One region of the Mesobacillus thioparans genome, then DNA from elsewhere that is predicted to be linked to it. Evidence: predicted binding sites of a transcription regulator. Region 1 holds the regulator's gene; each other region holds the start of a gene.
What was found. Region 1 encodes Rex, which represses fermentation and respiration genes when NADH is low (regulators of the CRP and FNR family bind a similar motif). Its sites were predicted from a motif close to TTGTGAAATATTTCACAA; they were not measured.
Positions count from the first base shown of each region.

Region 2: ACNAZ4_RS17180 (formate/nitrite transporter family protein) is a predicted target of Rex. The motif match lies at 1,207-1,224, and genes of this name have one in related genera.
Region 3: arcA (arginine deiminase) is a predicted target of Rex. The motif match lies at 1,350-1,367, and genes of this name have one in related genera.

Region 1 covers NZ_CBCSFH010000024.1:4,640-7,923, reverse strand. The annotation lists gene ACNAZ4_RS23160 (CPBP family intramembrane glutamic endopeptidase) at 16-747, shown strand; gene ACNAZ4_RS23155 (YdiK family protein) at 751-951, shown strand; gene ACNAZ4_RS23150 (redox-sensing transcriptional repressor Rex) at 977-1,633, opposite strand; gene moaC (cyclic pyranopterin monophosphate synthase MoaC) at 1,660-2,154, opposite strand; gene ACNAZ4_RS23140 (ABC-F family ATP-binding cassette domain-containing protein) at 2,335-3,284, shown strand, end outside.
Region 2 covers NZ_CBCSFH010000011.1:75,985-79,268, reverse strand. The annotation lists gene ACNAZ4_RS17185 (endonuclease MutS2) at 1-934, shown strand, start outside; gene ACNAZ4_RS17180 (formate/nitrite transporter family protein) at 1,244-2,083, shown strand; gene ACNAZ4_RS17175 (XapX domain-containing protein) at 2,140-2,310, opposite strand; gene ACNAZ4_RS17170 (MFS transporter) at 2,516-3,284, shown strand, end outside.
Region 3 covers NZ_CBCSFH010000006.1:120,174-123,457, forward strand. The annotation lists gene ACNAZ4_RS11925 (Crp/Fnr family transcriptional regulator) at 1-386, shown strand, start outside; gene ACNAZ4_RS11930 (hypothetical protein) at 497-1,174, shown strand; gene arcA (arginine deiminase) at 1,505-2,740, shown strand; gene argF (ornithine carbamoyltransferase) at 2,769-3,284, shown strand, end outside.

The DNA.
Region 1 (3,284 bases):
AAGGAGTTTTTTCGATTGAAAAAAGAATACTGGTACGTCCTTATTGCCTATATTGTCATGCAGCTTTCAAGCCTTGTGGGGGTTCCAATCATTGCTTTCATCGGTGCCGCGATGGGAAAAAGCCTTGATGAAATGCAAACCCTCGCGATTCCATACTGGCTCGTGATCAGTTTTTCACTGACTCTCCTGATCATCCTGATGATTTTAAGGAAAGAACGAAACATACATGCAGATTTGCGCGAAGCATCTTCGCCGGCAAGCTCGGCGGCCTGGGCTTTCGCCGGGGTCTTTCTGGCCCTGTTCGCCCAGTCGATTGCTGGCAGCATCGAAAGCATGCTTGGAATTGAAATGGGCTCGGAGAATACACAGGAAATCATCAAGCTGATCGAAAGGTTCCCGGTCGTCATCCTCGTCAGCTCGATCATCGGTCCGATCCTGGAGGAAATCGTCTTCCGGAAGATCATCTTCGGCAGCCTGCAAAAGAAAATGAATTTCTTCTTTGCAGCCTTGATCAGTTCCGTCATCTTTGCACTGGCCCATATGGAGCCAGAGCATGTGATCCTCTACTCGGCGATGGGCTTTACCTTTGCCTTCCTGTATGTAAAAACAAAGCGGATCATCGTGCCGATCATCGCCCATGTTACAATGAATACAATGGTTGTCCTGCTTCAATCCGTATTCAGAGAAGACATAGAGAGAATGATAAGAGAAGCAGAGAAAATTCAAAGCTTTATTGGGGGATTTTAAGTCATGAAGCAATCGCCTATGTTCTCAGGCATTGTCTACATCTTGTTAGGCATCTTATTCACCTATTTCGCCATCCAGAATGTCAACGACTCAGGCTGGGGATTTTTCAGTTATTTGCTCGTCCTGCTCGCCACCTTCGACTTCGGCTCCGGCATCAGGATGATCCTGTTTCATTTCAAACTTAAACAAATGCAGAAAAAATAGCTCCTTCAAATGAAGGAGCCATTTTTTATTCTTCTGAGTCACTGTCAGTCGGATAATGCTTCAAGAAATAAATCAATGATTGCAATTCCACTGCCAGATCAATATGATGGATCCTGATAGAAGGCGGCACATTCAGCCTCGCTGGCGTGAAGTTCAGGATGCCCTTCACATTCGCCTGTACTAGTCTGTCCGTGATCGGCTGTGCCACCGCTGATGGCACCGTCAGGATCGCCACCTGGATGCCTTCCTCGACAACAACCTTATCAAGGTCATCCATGTGATAGACAGGCACATCGCCAATCTGCGTCCCTACCTTATCCTGGTCGACATCGAAGGCAATTTCAATTTTCGTATTATTATTTTTGGAAAAATTATAATTCAAAAACGCCGTTCCCAAATTACCGACACCAATCAGCGCAACCTTTGTGAGTTCATCCTGGTCGAGCGTCTTTCGGAAAAAAGTCAGCAGGTAATTCACATTATAGCCGTAACCCTTTTTACCCAAAGCCCCGAAATAGGAAAAGTCCCTTCTAATCGTAGCAGAATCCACTTTTACCGCTTCACTCAGCTCCGCGGATGATACCCTTTGCTTGCCTGAAGAATGCAAGTTCAATAAAAATCGGTAATACAGCGGCAAACGTTTTGCGGTTGCCTGCGGAATCTTCATAGCATCATTCGTCATTCTCCATCCTCCACCCGTTCGTATTTCTATTTTAGCTTCTCATCTCTCTTAAAATCGCCGTTTTTCCCGCCAGTCTTTTCCACGAGATAGGTCTTGCCGATCACCATGCCTTTGTCGACGGCCTTGCACATATCATAGACAGTCAGCGCGCATGCTGACGCTGCTGTTAACGCTTCCATTTCTACCCCTGTATTTCCTTTTGTTTTAACAGCTGCTGCGATATTTAATATATAGTCATTACCATTTTGCTCCCAATCAAACGAAAGGTCAATGCCTGTTAATGGAATCGGGTGGCACATCGGGATGATCTCGGATGTCTTCTTGGCCGCCATGATGCCAGCAACCTGCGCGACTGCCAGTACATCGCCTTTTTTTATTTTATTTTCAGTAATCCTTACATATATATCTTGATTAACGGTAATGCTTGAATGGGCGACTGCCGTACGGACCGTCTCAGGTTTTTCACTGACATCGACCATCTTCGCTCTTCCCTCTTCATTAAAATGCGTAAATTCTGCCATATTCAAGCTCCTTTCAACCAAATAATACACTATTTTCACAAACTTGTGTGTGAACTTTGTTTCTATCTTCACATATAGAGGGGAAATTTTTCATAGCTTGCTCCCTATAGCAGGCCGCACATATTGCCGAGCCCATAGGATTGGGTTACACTATCCCTAAGGCATTAGAGGTGAAAAATAATGATTCTATTACAAGTCAATCAGCTATCAAAATATTTTGCTGCTGATCTTATTTTATCGAATATCAAGTTTGAAATACAGACCAATGACCGTGTTGCATTGGTCGGCCGGAACGGTGCGGGAAAATCAACCCTGCTGAAAATCATTGCCGGTTTTGAATCCCATGATGGCGGCGAGATTATCCGCCCGAAAGGAACGACAATCGGATACCTTGCCCAGAATACAGGGCTGGAATCCGAGAAAAGCATCTGGGATGAAATGCTGGCGGTCTTTGACCATCTGCACAGCATGGAAAAAGAACTGCGCCGGCTTGAGGAAAAAATGTCCGATCCCGGCATCCTGTCGAATGAGTCGGAATATGAAAGAGTTTTGAAGGATTATGACGTTTTGCAGGTCCAGTTCAAGGAAAAAGGCGGTTACCAGTACGAAGCTGACATCCGTTCGGTCCTTCACGGCTTGAACTTCCAGTCTTTTGATTATTCCACAAAAATCTCCACTTTAAGCGGAGGACAGAAAACAAGGCTTGCCCTCGCCAAGCTGTTATTGACACGTCCTGATATTCTGATTCTCGACGAACCGACGAACCATCTGGACATTGACACACTTTCCTGGCTTGAGCAGTATCTCCAGGGCTACGACGGTGCGATTCTGATTGTTTCCCACGACCGTTACTTCCTGGATAAAGTTGTGAACCAAGTATACGAAATCTCCCGTCACCAGCTGATGAAGTTCCCCGGCAATTACAGCTCGTATTTGGAACAGAAGGCCGCAAATTACGAGCGCGACCTGAAGCTATACGAAAAGCAGCAGGATGAGATCTCCAAGCTGCAGGACTTTATCCAGCGGAACCTTGCCAGGGCTTCGACAACGAAACGGGCCCAGAGCCGCCGGAAACAGCTCGAGAAGATCGACCGGATGGACAGGCCGATGGGAGACGAAAAGTCTGCTTC
Region 2 (3,284 bases), on a different contig from region 1:
AGGTCCAAATACTGGCGGAAAGACGGTGTCTATTAAAACAGCTGGGCTGCTGGTGTTGATGTCACAGAGTGGATTGCTGCTGCCGGTTGGAGAGGGCAGTATATCAGGAGTTTTCCATAAAGTCCTTGTCGATATAGGGGATGGTCAAAGCATTGAGCAAAACCTCAGCACCTTCAGTTCGAGGATCGTGAATATCATTGATATTTTAGAGAAAACAAATGACAGGACACTTGTCCTGCTGGATGAGTTGGGATCCGGAACCGACCCGGGAGAAGGAATGGGATTGGCAACAGCCATACTTGAAAACCTGAACAATAAGGGAGCAACCATATTCGCTACTACGCATTACAGCGAAATAAAAGAATTTGCTGATGCTCATGAAGATTTCATGAATGGCTCAATGGAATTCGACCTGGAAACATTGAAGCCTACTTATCGGCTGCGCATTGGAAAGGGAGGCGAAAGCCAGGCTTTTGCAATTGCCCTGAAGCTGGGGGTCCATCCTAAATTAATAGAAAGGGCACATATGATCACCTATAAATCAGAAAAGAACTACACAGAGCTGTTTCAAGATAACAGTGAATTAAAAGATAGGGATAAGCAGATTCTCGTCAACAAGCATAAAAGGAAAAAAGCGGCCGATATCAGTAAAACAGCCCGTCAATTCGATATGGGCGACAGTGTTTATGTAACGAGTTCAGGAGAACTTGGCGTCATTTATAAAGGGCCTGACAGCAAAGGTAATTATATTGTGCAGCTTAGGAATGGAAAAGTAGACGTGAATCATAAACGTCTGAAATTGAACATCCCTGCTGCAGAGCTATACCCGGAAGACTACGATTTCAATATTCTTTTTGAATCAAAAGAACATCGGAAGCTGTTGAACCAAATGGAGAAAAAGCATATTGAAGGTAGTATGATCAGGGAAGACTGATGGGGTTAATAAAGGTGAGGGTGGCAGGCCAAGGAGCGGAATTGTTGGCCATGACAGGCAATATTCGATTCAATTGTTCAAAGTCACCCTGCTTTTATTTAATGAGGTCTTATAGGGGAAACCCCCTATTCGCACTTAAGAAATTAGCAGTAAAAGAACTTAAACTGTTAGTAAATATATGATGGAAACGCTTTAAAAAAGGTCATAAACAGTTCAAGTGTTTACCTATTAACAAACGGTTTGATCAGGTATATGATTAAATCAACAACAAATTGTGATTTTTTTCACAAATGAAACGGGGTCTTACACTTGAGCAGCCAGCCTATCGATATTGCCATTGGTTATGCTTTGAAAAAGCGAGATTACTTAAAAGAGTCGAAATCGAAGTATCTAATGAGAGCCGCACTTGCAGGTGTTTACATTGGTTTTGGCATTATGGTTTCCTATCGCCTGGGGGAGTACTTCTCTGATGTGCATTCTCCAGCAACACCAATCGTAACCTCAATCTTTTTCGGATTGGCTCTTGTTCTTATTTTATACGGTGGCGGAGAGCTTTTTACAAGCAATACGATGCTTTTGACCATCAGTTCACTTAAAAAGGCGACTTCGTGGAAGGATACCGTCGAAAATTGGCTGGCTTGCTATGCAGGTAATTTAGTGGGTGCTATATTTTTTGGGGTGGTCATTATGTTATCGGGAATCTTCACTTCGCCGGAAAAAACACAGTATATGATGGAAGTCGCTGGTATGAAGATGAATACCCCAGCCAGTGAACTGTTTTTCCGCGCAATCCTCTGTAACTGGCTAGTTTGCCTGGCTGTCTGGGTGCCATATAATATTAAGGGAGATGGAGCGAAAATCGGGGTAATGATGCTGCTTGTGTTTGCTTTCGTGGTTTCAGGGTTTGAGCATAGTGTAGCAAACATGGTGCTGTTTTCGATTGCCCTTCTTGTTGAACACCCAGAAACCATCAGTATTGCTGGGGGGCTTCAGAATCTCTTAACCGTTACTATCGGGAATATCATTGGAGGGGCATTTTTCGTGGGAACTATTTATGTATACCTGGATGGTACAAAGCATGTCAGGAAACAAAAACAAGTGGAATCAAACGTATTATATCGGCAAAAAGCTATGAAACAATACTCATAAAACAAAAAAAATCCGCGGATGCTCCGTGGATTTTTTGTTTTTGAGATCAGGTACCTTCATCCTTTAAAAGAGTTCAAAATCCATTCTCCAACTACTCCACCTAAATAAACCCCGACAATACCCAGTACACCGGCCAATACTGGTGGTGCAGGAAGCGGAAGCTTGAGGAATTTAAATAACATCCCAACGATCAAACCAGCAACCAGGCTTAATATTATTTCTCTCATGATTTCACCGCCTTTTATGGCAAGATGGATTAAATGAATAGGTGAGCAGACGTCTGATCACTTAAACCAACATTATTTTAACATGACACCAGTCGAATGAAAACGCTTTATTATTGCTTTATTTTGTATAAAATGATTTTTTCTATTCTTATACTAGAATAGTGGTAAAATATAACTCTATAAATTGTCATCATGGAGGATTCAGATGGAAAAGCAAGTAAAGCAGAATATCCTTACGCTTCAAGGGTTTTATCTTTTTGTATTTTTCGGGATCGGAAGTCTCTTCCCTCTATTGAGTATATATTTAACAGAAGTGGAGAAATTGAATGGTTATCAGATCGGTCTGATTTTGTCGATAGGCCCTGTAATCATGATTTTTTTCCAGCCATTCTGGGGAATGCTTGCCGATATGAAAAATTATCATAATCGGCTGTTAACACTAACGACATTAATAACAGGCATTGCTGCTTTGGGCTATCTTGTATTTGACAAGTTTTTATTATTCTTAATTGTAGCCACAATCCTGGCGATTTTCCAAAGTGCGATCATTCCATTATCCGATAGTATCTCCTTAAAATATACAAGCAAAGTCGGTGTCAACTATGGAAATGTGAGATTATTCGGATCACTGGGGTTTGGCCTTGCGGTATTCGTAATGGGGAGATTATCTGAATGGAAGCCAGAGGTTATTTTTTATGCCTTTTTCTTGACATTGGTGATTGCTGCTGGTTTTTCATTGAAAATGCCAAAAGAATCCTCTGACAGGTCCAGCAGTCTCTTTTCCGGTATGAAGGATTTATTGCGAATGAAAAAATTTCTGGTTTTCCTCGGTGTAACATTCATGATTTTTGGCCCTAATCTTGCGAACAATTTTTATTTCAGTCTGTTCGTAGAGGATAGGGGCGGGACATACACCGGGATTGGAATTGCATTTCTTATTGCGGTACTATCCGAAATCCCATTCATGAGGGCTG
Region 3 (3,284 bases), on a different contig from region 1:
TGACAGATATAAAACTCTATTTTATCCAAACTCATATATTGGAGGATTTTTTGAAAGCTAACCAAAAACTGCTTATAAAAATCATCAACAGATTATCTGATATTCTCAGCCTCCACCAAAAACGCGTCCAGAAAATCGTAATACCCAACGCCCAGGAAAGGGTTATGCATACACTCCAATTTTTAATGGAGGACTTAGGTGAAAAAGACGGAACGGATATGGTAATCAATTGTCCCCTTACCGCAACGAAGATTTCCAGAATTTCAGGTACAACCAGGGAAACAGTCAGCCATATAATGAATCAACTAAAAAAGGAGAAAATCATTTCAGTGTGTGAAAAAAAAATCAGGATTCATGATCCTAATTACTTTGAGGCCCTATTTTAAAAGCAAATTCGTCCCCAGATAAAAACTCCTATGCAAATTTGTTGTATTTTTCCTCCTCTCTCCATATACTAAATTTTAAATTAACTGAAAATTTTAGTAGGGGGACGTAAATGACAAGAGTTTATTATCATGTGCTTGGAGCTGCCACCTTCTGCTTTGGCTTGCTCTTGTTGATAAAATTGCCAGGGGAATCTGCTTTATTAGGGGAAAAACTATTAAATTACTCTATGACCGCCAATTGGTCTACAATCAAGAACACCCCATTTGTCCCTCTTTTTGCAGCGTTAATCCAGGTTATAGGCATACTGTTAATCGCTGTCTGGCTTAAGAAAGAAAAGAGCGGGCACTACGAATTTTATAAAAGATGGGAACCCGCAATCCTGGCGATTTTGCTTCTCGCAGTTCCTTTCCTTCTTAACGAAACATTAGGGACAGCTGCCAAAACATTCGCCTTTTCGGGCAAAAAAGGACCAGCGGCAGTAGAATATATAAAAGATAAAAGCTCCTGCCATTTATCTGAGCAAGAAAGCAGCACCATTGAATGTTATATAATCTTAAAAAACTATCAGCACCATTCCCAGCAGCTGGCTATCTTAACTATCCCCTGGCAAGAAAAAGCAAGTGACAATCAAATTTTCAAAGTACACCTGGGACAGCGACAGGAAAAAAAGATTCATTTAACCTTATCAAAAGCTAACATAACTCAATCACAATTAAATCAAATAGCTAAAGGACTTGCCCCCGACCTTCAGATCATTAAAGCCGCTGATGCAGAAAAACGCTCTTGACCCTCAAGGGCTTTTTCTTTTTGTCCAAATAAAGTTGGAAATTTCTAAATAATAGAACTTTTTATGCAGTTTTTTGTATATATGCACTTTTTATTCAAAATCATTCGCATATTGAGCAGATTATTATACGATTTCTTGATATTAATGCAAAGAAATTAATCTATCGAACAAATTTATGTGAAGAATTTCACATTTAATATGTAAGGGTACTTACAATTTAAAGCGCTTACATTCATTAAAATAAAGGTGTAGCAAGGATTCAGAGAAAAGGAGGAGCGACAAATGAATACTACGATTGAACTGGCTTCCAGCAACCCTTCAAAAACTTCCATGAAACATCCGATCCATGTCACTTCGGAAATTGGCACACTCAAAACAGTATTGCTTAAACGGCCGGGTATAGAAGTCGAAAACCTGGTTCCAGAATATCTGCAAAGGTTATTATTTGATGATATTCCTTACCTCCCCATCATTCAGAGAGAACACGACTATTTTGCAGAGACACTTAGAAACAGAGGGATCGAGGTACTTTATTTAGAGAAACTGGTGGTTGAAACCTTAAGCAACGAAAAAATCCGCAGACAGTTTGTAGATGAAATGCTTAGAGAGAGCCAATCAAGCGCGAATGGAGCCACAGATACCTTAAGGGAATATCTTCTTTCATTCCCTACCCAGGCAATGGTCGAAAAAATCATGGGCGGTGTTTTGAAAAGGGAAATAGACACAACGAAAAAAGTTCACTTATACGAATTCATGGAAGATCACTATCCATTCTATCTGGATCCAATGCCTAATCTTTATTTTACCCGTGATCCTGCAGCCTGTATCGGCAATGGTCTCTCCATAAATAAAATGAGGGAACCTGCAAGACAACGTGAATCTTTATTCATGGAATACATCATGAGATATCACCCACGCTTTGCAACCCATGACATCCCTGTCTGGCTGGACCGTGATTATCCATTTTCGATTGAAGGAGGGGATGAGCTCATTCTCAATGGTGAAGTCATAGCTATCGGTGTGTCTGAGCGGACATCTGCAAAAGCAATCGAACAGCTTGCAGTCAATCTCTTCAAAAAACAGACTGGCATCAAAAAAGTAATGGCAGTTGAAATACCAAAATGCAGAGCATTCATGCATCTGGATACAGTTTTCACCATGGTTGATCACAACAAATTTACCATCCATCCAGCAATACAGGATTCAAGTGGACATATGAACGTTTATATCCTTGAAAAAGGAATAGACGAAAACGTGGTCAGTATTTCTCATCGCACTAACCTTCAGGATGCTTTGAAAGAAGTGCTTGGACTCAGCGAGCTAATTTTAATTCCTTGCGGAGGTGGTGATGAGATTGCTTCATCCCGCGAACAATGGAATGACGGTTCCAATACTTTGGCAATTGCTCCTGGAGTTGTCATCACATATGACCGCAATTATATATCAAATGAACTGCTTCGCCAGCACGGTATTGAGGTCATCGAAATTCCCAGTTCCGAACTGTCACGGGGACGTGGCGGCCCGCGCTGCATGAGCATGCCAATCGTACGCGAAGATCTAAAATAATTCTATTCATACAAAAGGAGAGATTAAAATGATCTTTACAATACCAGCCCTACAGGGAAGAAGCTTTATTGCAGAAAAAGATTTCAGCCGTGAAGAATTCCTCTTTTTCATCTACCTGGCTGAGAAATTGAAGAATGAGAAGAAGCTTGGAATTCCTCATCGGTATCTTGAAGGAAAGAATATTGCGCTCCTATTTGAAAAACCCTCAACAAGAACTCGCTGCGCATTTACTGTCGCATGTACAGATCTTGGAGCACATCCTGAATACCTGGGGAAAGACGACATTCAGCTTGGGAAAAAAGAATCCATTGAGGATACTGCAAAGGTTCTTGGCAGGATGTTCGACGGCATCGAATTTCGCGGCTTTGAGCACAAAAAAGTTGAAATGCTCGCAGAACATTCAGGTGTTCCAGTATGGAATGGTTTAACTGATACATGGCACCCTACCCAGACACTTGCAGATTTACTGACTGTCAAGGAACATTTCGGCAGGCTTGAAGGCATTAAATTCGTATATGCAGGTGATGGCAGGAACAACGTTGCA